2 regions of the Planococcus plakortidis genome follow, and region 2 is predicted to be linked to the other one. Evidence: a T-box and tRNA genes for the amino acid it is inferred to sense, from the RefSeq annotation. Region 2 holds a T-box; the other holds one or more tRNA genes.

Region 1 (3,402 bases), 1.2 Mb from region 2:
AATTTTGGTGCAACTTGTACAGGATAGGTAGGAGCCAGAGAACCCGGAGCGCCAGCTTCGGGGGAGGCGTCGGTGGGATACTACCCTGGTTGTATTGAACTTCTAACCCACAAGCCTAAGCGGCTTGGGAGACAGTGTCAGGCGGGCAGTTTGACTGGGGCGGTCGCCTCCTAAAGAGTAACGGAGGCGCTCAAAGGTTCCCTCAGAATGGTTGGAAATCATTCGCAGAGTGTAAAGGCACAAGGGAGCTTGACTGCGAGACGGACAGGTCGAGCAGGGTCGAAAGACGGACTTAGTGATCCGGTGGTTCCGCATGGAAGGGCCATCGCTCAACGGATAAAAGCTACCCCGGGGATAACAGGCTTATCTCCCCCAAGAGTCCACATCGACGGGGAGGTTTGGCACCTCGATGTCGGCTCATCGCATCCTGGGGCTGTAGTCGGTCCCAAGGGTTGGGCTGTTCGCCCATTAAAGCGGTACGCGAGCTGGGTTCAGAACGTCGTGAGACAGTTCGGTCCCTATCCGTCGCGGGCGCAGGAAATTTGAGAGGAGCTGTCCTTAGTACGAGAGGACCGGGATGGACACACCGCTGGTGTACCAGTTGTTCTGCCAAGAGCATCGCTGGGTAGCTATGTGTGGCCGGGATAAGTGCTGAAAGCATCTAAGCACGAAGCCCCCCTCAAGATGAGATTTCCCATTGCGCAAGCAAGTAAGATCCCTCAAAGACGATGAGGTAGATAGGTTCGGGGTGGAAGCGTGGCGACACGTGCAGCTGACGAATACTAATCGATCGAGGACTTAACCAACCAACTGAAACGCACGTTTCCCCCAATGTCGATTTATCCAGTTTTGAGCGAACAAGCTCAAAAAAGTCCAGTGATGATGGCAAAGAGGCCACACCCGTTCCCATCCCGAACACGGAAGTTAAGCTCTTTTGCGCCGATGGTAGTTGGGGGTCTCCCCCTGTGAGAGTAGGACGTCGCTGGGCAATTTTCTTTTTTTTACTTTGTACCGAGATTTCCTTTTACCTTGCTTCCATAGCTCAGTAGGTAGAGTGCTTCCATGGTAAGGAAGAGGTCACCGGTTCGAGCCCGGTTGGAAGCTTTTGATTCTTTAAAGTTTCTTTACATCGGAAACTATTTTCTTTATAATTTTTTGTACGGCCCCTTGGTCAAGCGGTTAAGACACCGCCCTTTCACGGCGGTAACACGGGTTCGAATCCCGTAGGGGTCACCATTCATGGAGGATTAGCTCAGCTGGGAGAGCATCTGCCTTACAAGCAGAGGGTCGGCGGTTCGATCCCGTCATCCTCCACCATGTGTCCATTTCGGATGTTAATCGAATAAAGGTGGGGTAGCGAAGTGGCTAAACGCGGCGGACTGTAAATCCGCTCCTTCGGGTTCGGCAGTTCGAATCTGCCCCCCACCACCAGTTTTTTATCTTGTTTTGGGGTATAGCCAAGCGGTAAGGCAACGGGTTTTGATCCCGTCATGCCCTGGTTCGAATCCAGGTACCCCAGCCATTTTTTTATTTTGAGCCATTAGCTCAGTTGGTAGAGCATCTGACTTTTAATCAGAGGGTCGAAGGTTCGAATCCTTCATGGCTCATTTATCTTTGCGCATTTTTCGCGCGGGGCCTTAGCTCAGCTGGGAGAGCGCGACGCTGGCAGCGTCGAGGTCAGGGGTTCGAGCCCCCTAGGCTCCATTGTTCCATGTGCAATCCATGTGTAAAAACCCCGTATCCATTCAATTGGATACGGGGTTTTTTTAGTTTCCGATATATTCGGATTGCGGCCGGAAAATTACGTTATCTTGCTGTTGCTCAATGGCATGGGCAGTCCAGCCAACGATACGTGCGATGCTGAAGGTGGGCGTGAATAGTTCGGGCGGCATTTGGATAGAGCGCATGATAGCGGCTGCATAGAATTCTACATTTGTGTGAAGGGCCCGGCCCGGTTTTCGTTCATTCAATAACTGGGTGATTTCATTTTCCGCTATGACTGCAAGATTCAGCCAGGGACCATCTTGTTGCAACTGCCGACACTTCTCACGGAGCAAAATAGAGCGTGGATCTTCTGTCCGGTATACGCGGTGGCCAAACCCCATGATTTTTTCGCCTCGCGCGAGTTTTCGCTCCACCACAGGTTTTATCTTTTCAGGAGATTGTATTTCATCAAGCAATTCAAGCACACCGGATGGGGCGCCACCATGCAAGGGGCCTTTCATGGTGCCAAGAGCGGAAACAATGGCAGCGCTTAAATCGGATTCGGTGGAAATGGTGACGCGGCTGGCGAAAGTGGATGCATTCATGCCATGTTCCATCGTTAAGTTCAAGTAGGTTTCCAGAGCTTCAGTTTGTGCATGTGTCGGTACTTGCCCATTGATCATCCATAGATAGTTTGCGGTATGGCCAAGGTCGCTTCTTGGCGCGACGAATTCCTGTCCGGTGTTCAGCCTGTATAGAAGAGCAGTCATTACCGGAAGGGCAGCAGTCAGTGCAATGGCTTGTTGTTGAATCGCCAATTCTTTGAATTCGGCATGCTGGTATGCCGAGATGAGTGTGCGAATCCCATCCATTAATGAAGTCTCTTTAGGCAGGGTACGGGCGATGGCCATGAGGTAATCCGACAACTGCCGATAGGCGTTTAATCGTTCAGTCAAACTTGCGAGTTCTTCCTTGGAAGCATAGTGGCCATGCCATAGGAAGTAAGCGGCTTGTTCGAAACTTTTGCCTTCGATTACTTCACTGACTAATATCCCGCGGTAACGGAGTTCGCCTTTCTCCCCTTCGACTGATGAAATGGATGTTTGAACGGCGACAATGCCTTTGAGGCCTTTTTGAAACATGTGAATTCCTCCTTTTTCCATAGTATAAATTGCTTCTTTAATTATGAAAATTAAATATTTATAATTAAAATAATTAAAAAAACTAATTGAAGGAAGATGAATATGGAAATGCAATGGCTGCGGACTTTTGCCGATGCGGCGGAAACCTTGAATTTCCGTAAAACCTCCGAGCGCTTAATGTTGTCACAACCAAGCGTGACGGTGCATATTCGGCAATTGGAAGAGTATTTAGGGATTCGCTTGTTTGATCGCGTCAAGAACCGTGTGGTGTTGACCGAGGAAGGGCACCATTTTAAATACCAGGCAGGCACATTGGTAAAGAAGTTCGATTCGACAGTGGATGAGCTCCACTCATTTGCCCAAGGCTACCGGCGACAATGAACCATCGCAATCTCCCCGTTGATGGCGGAGACAGTGCTGCCGTATATCCTGAATTCGTTTACGAAAGCGCATCCGGACCTTGAGCTGGTGATTCGCGTGGAAGAATCGAAAGCGATTGAGGACTTGGTGGAAAGCGGAGAAGTATCTGCGGGCATTTCCGCTTTGCTGCCGGTAA
Region 2 (3,402 bases):
ACCTTGGCCATCGCACTCGGAGCCGGCTTTTTGTTCAGCCTGACCGGCTTGTTCCTGCCGTGGCTATTGGGCCCGATGGCAGCTTTTCTCATTTTGCGCCAAATGACCGATATGAAGTTCCATTGGCCGAAAGTGTTCCGCACGCTCGGGTTGTTGCTGCTTGGCATCCAGATCGGCGCGGCATTCACCCAGGAATCGGTGTTGTTGATGGCGGCGGACCTGCCGTATATGTTCGTCATGACCGTTGCGGTCGTCGCGTTTTCCATCGGCCTTGGCTGGTTGTTCCAGCGCATGACGCGCGTGTCGATGTCGACGGCATTGCTCGGCTCGATGCCGGGCGGCTTGTCTCAGATGGTATTGATCGCTGAAGAAGTGAAATCCGCCAATGTGACGGTCGTATCGGTCATGCAGACCTTTCGTATCCTGCTCATCGTCTTCACTGTGCCACTCTTTGCGGGATTGCTGTCGGGACGGTCACCGGGAGAAATGGCGGAAGCGAGTTTCCGGTTCTCGCCTTATGCATTCGGCATCGCGCTCATCCTCGGCTACGTATTGTATTGGATCATGAAGCGCATTTCGTTCCCGGCCCGTGAATTGATGGCGCCTGTCCTTGCGATGGCGGTCGTCCAGACCGTGACCGGCAGCGATCTTGTCGACCTTCCGAACCTGGTCATCATCATCGCGCAAGTATTGATCGGCACGCATCTCGGCTTATCGATGGAAAAGCTCGGCGATTCGATGGACGGTCGGATTGCAGGTGCGGTTTTCCTCAATACGGTACTGCTCATCGCGTTTTCGGCAGGGATTGCTTACGGGCTCGAGCTGGTGTTGCCGGATTACCTCTTCCTGGACTTTTTCCTGAGTGCGGCTCCTGGCGGTATGGCAGAGATGACGATCACGGCGCTTGAAGCAGGGGCGGCCGTTCCGCTCGTGACGAGCTTCCATTTGTTCCGTTTGTTCTTCATCCTGCTCGTCGCGGCGCCACTCGTGACATACTACGTGAAAAAGCTTGACGCTAAATCAGGCTATTGAGTACAATGAATTTAACAGGATATTGATGCGTTGATGAGGATAGTAAAGTGTCGGGGACATTTCAGAGAGAAAGCCGAGTGGTGAGAGGCTTTCATGTTCCGCATTTGAATGTCACCTCGGAGCAGTTGCCGTGAACAGAGTAGCGGAAACCGGATGTGAATCCGTTATCGAACTTGAGAGCCAGGCGAATTCTGCCTGTGTATAAAGGTGGTACCGCGAAAAACTCCTTCGTCCTTTACGTGACGACAGGAGTTTTTTTGTATCCATTTTTAAGTTCGACAGAAAACAGGGCCGCATGTTGGCCAAGAGGAGGAATTTGGATGAGCAAGCAATTATCAACGAAATACGAACCGCAGGCGATCGAACAAGGGCGTTACGACTGGTGGGTGGACAATAAATTCTTCGAAGCGAAGCCGGAAAGCGGCAAGACGCCGTACACGATCGTCATCCCGCCGCCGAACGTAACGGGCAAGCTCCACCTGGGGCACGCCTGGGATACGACTTTGCAGGACATCATGACGCGCATGAAGCGCATGCAAGGCTATGACGCACTGTGGCTGCCGGGGATGGACCATGCCGGCATCGCAACACAGGCGAAAGTCGAAGGCAAGCTGAAAGAAGAAGGGCGTTCACGACACGACATGGGCCGCGAAGCCTTCCTGGAAGAGTCATGGAAATGGAAAGAGGAGTACGCCGGCCATATCCGCCAGCAATGGTCGAAGCTCGGGCTTGGGCTCGATTATTCCCGCGAGCGTTTCACGTTGGATGAAGGCTTGTCAAAAGCGGTACGCGAAGTATTCGTCAAATTATACGAAAAGAAACTAATTTACCGCGGCAAATACATCATCAACTGGGACCCGGCAACGAAAACGGCGATCTCCGATATCGAAGTCATCTACAAAGACGTACAAGGCGCGTTTTACCATATGCGCTATCCGTTGGCAGATGGATCGGGCCATATCGAAATCGCGACGACCCGCCCGGAGACGATGCTCGGCGATACGGCAGTCGCGGTTCATCCGAAAGACGAACGCTACCAGCATTTGGTCGGTAAAAAAGTCATCTTGCCGATCATCGGCCGTGAAATTGAAGTCGTGGCAGACGATTATGTCGACCGTGAATTCGGAAGCGGCGCCGTGAAGATCACGCCGGCACACGACCCGAACGACTTCGAGATCGGCAATCGCCACAACCTGGAGCGCGTCCTCATCATGCACGAAGACGGCTCGATGAACGAAAACGCCGGCAAATATGAAGGCATGGATCGCTTCGAATGCCGCAAAGCGATCATCAAGGACCTCCAGGACATGGACGTATTGTTCAAGATCGAAGAGCATCTTCACTCGGTCGGGCATTCCGAGCGCAGCGGCGCAGTCGTGGAACCGTATTTGTCGACGCAATGGTTCGTGGACATGCAGCCGCTCGCAAAGAAAGCGGTCGACAGCCAGAAGAGCGAAGACGGCGTCAATTTCGTGCCGGACCGTTTCGAGAAAACCTACCTACACTGGATGGAAAACATCCGTGACTGGTGCATCTCCCGCCAATTGTGGTGGGGCCATCAAATCCCGGCTTGGTACCATAATGAAACCGGCGAAATCTACGTTGGCCATGAAGCACCAGCTGACGCTGAAAACTGGACGCAGGACGAGGACGTACTCGATACGTGGTTCTCATCCGCACTATGGCCGTTCTCGACACTCGGCTGGCCGGAAGAAAACGATGAGTTGAGCCGTTATTACCCGACCGATGCACTCGTGACGGGCTATGACATCATCAATTTCTGGGTATCGCGCATGATTTTCCAGGCACTTGAATTCACAGGCGAGAAGCCGTTCAAAGACGTGCTCATCCACGGCCTCGTACGGGATGCAGAAGGCCGCAAAATGTCGAAATCACTCGGCAATGGCGTCGACCCGATGGATGTCATCGAACAATACGGCGCGGATTCCTTGCGCTACTTCCTCGCGACGGCATCATCTCCAGGGCAGGATCTTCGCTACTCGAACGATAAAGTCGAGTCGGTATGGAACTTCGCCAATAAAATCTGGAACGCCTCGCGCTTTGCGATGATGAACATGGAAGGCATGGAGCATAAAGACATCGATTTGACAGGCGAGAAATCCGTAGCCGATACGTGGATCTTGACGCGTCTCAACGAAACGATCGAGCAAGTGACAAATCTTGCAGAACGTTACGAGTTCGGGGAAGTTGGGCGACTGCTTTATAACTTTATCTGGGATGATTTCTGTGACTGGTACATCGAAATGGCGAAATTGCCATTGTACGGTGAAGACGAACAGGCGAAAGCGATGACGCGCTCCGTGCTCGCGTATGTGCTCGATAACACGATGCGCTTGCTGCATCCGTTCA

Evidence for each region. The T-box of region 2 lies ahead of BBI15_RS07170 (valine--tRNA ligase). A T-box ahead of a tRNA ligase gene usually reads a tRNA of that ligase, here a tRNA-Val.
Region 1: it encodes a tRNA-Val, which carries the amino acid that the T-box ahead of BBI15_RS07170 (valine--tRNA ligase) is inferred to sense. The anticodon was not compared.

What each region holds. Positions count from the first base shown of each region.
Region 1 covers NZ_CP016539.2:164,469-167,870, forward strand. Annotated here, with positions in the region: rRNA gene BBI15_RS00845 (23S ribosomal RNA) at 1-806, shown strand, start outside; rRNA gene rrf (5S ribosomal RNA) at 873-988, shown strand; tRNA gene BBI15_RS00855 (tRNA-Thr) at 1,032-1,104, shown strand; tRNA gene BBI15_RS00860 (tRNA-Glu) at 1,162-1,236, shown strand; tRNA gene BBI15_RS00865 (tRNA-Val) at 1,242-1,317, shown strand; tRNA gene BBI15_RS00870 (tRNA-Tyr) at 1,348-1,431, shown strand; tRNA gene BBI15_RS00875 (tRNA-Gln) at 1,448-1,522, shown strand; tRNA gene BBI15_RS00880 (tRNA-Lys) at 1,535-1,607, shown strand; tRNA gene BBI15_RS00885 (tRNA-Ala) at 1,632-1,704, shown strand; gene BBI15_RS00890 (citrate synthase/methylcitrate synthase) at 1,767-2,846, opposite strand; gene BBI15_RS16595 (LysR family transcriptional regulator) at 2,949-3,227, shown strand; gene BBI15_RS00895 (substrate-binding domain-containing protein) at 3,237-3,402, shown strand, end outside.
Region 2 covers NZ_CP016539.2:1,409,825-1,413,226, forward strand. Annotated here, with positions in the region: gene BBI15_RS07165 (AbrB family transcriptional regulator) at 1-1,032, shown strand, start outside; T-box leader at 1,054-1,271, shown strand; gene BBI15_RS07170 (valine--tRNA ligase) at 1,353-3,402, shown strand, end outside.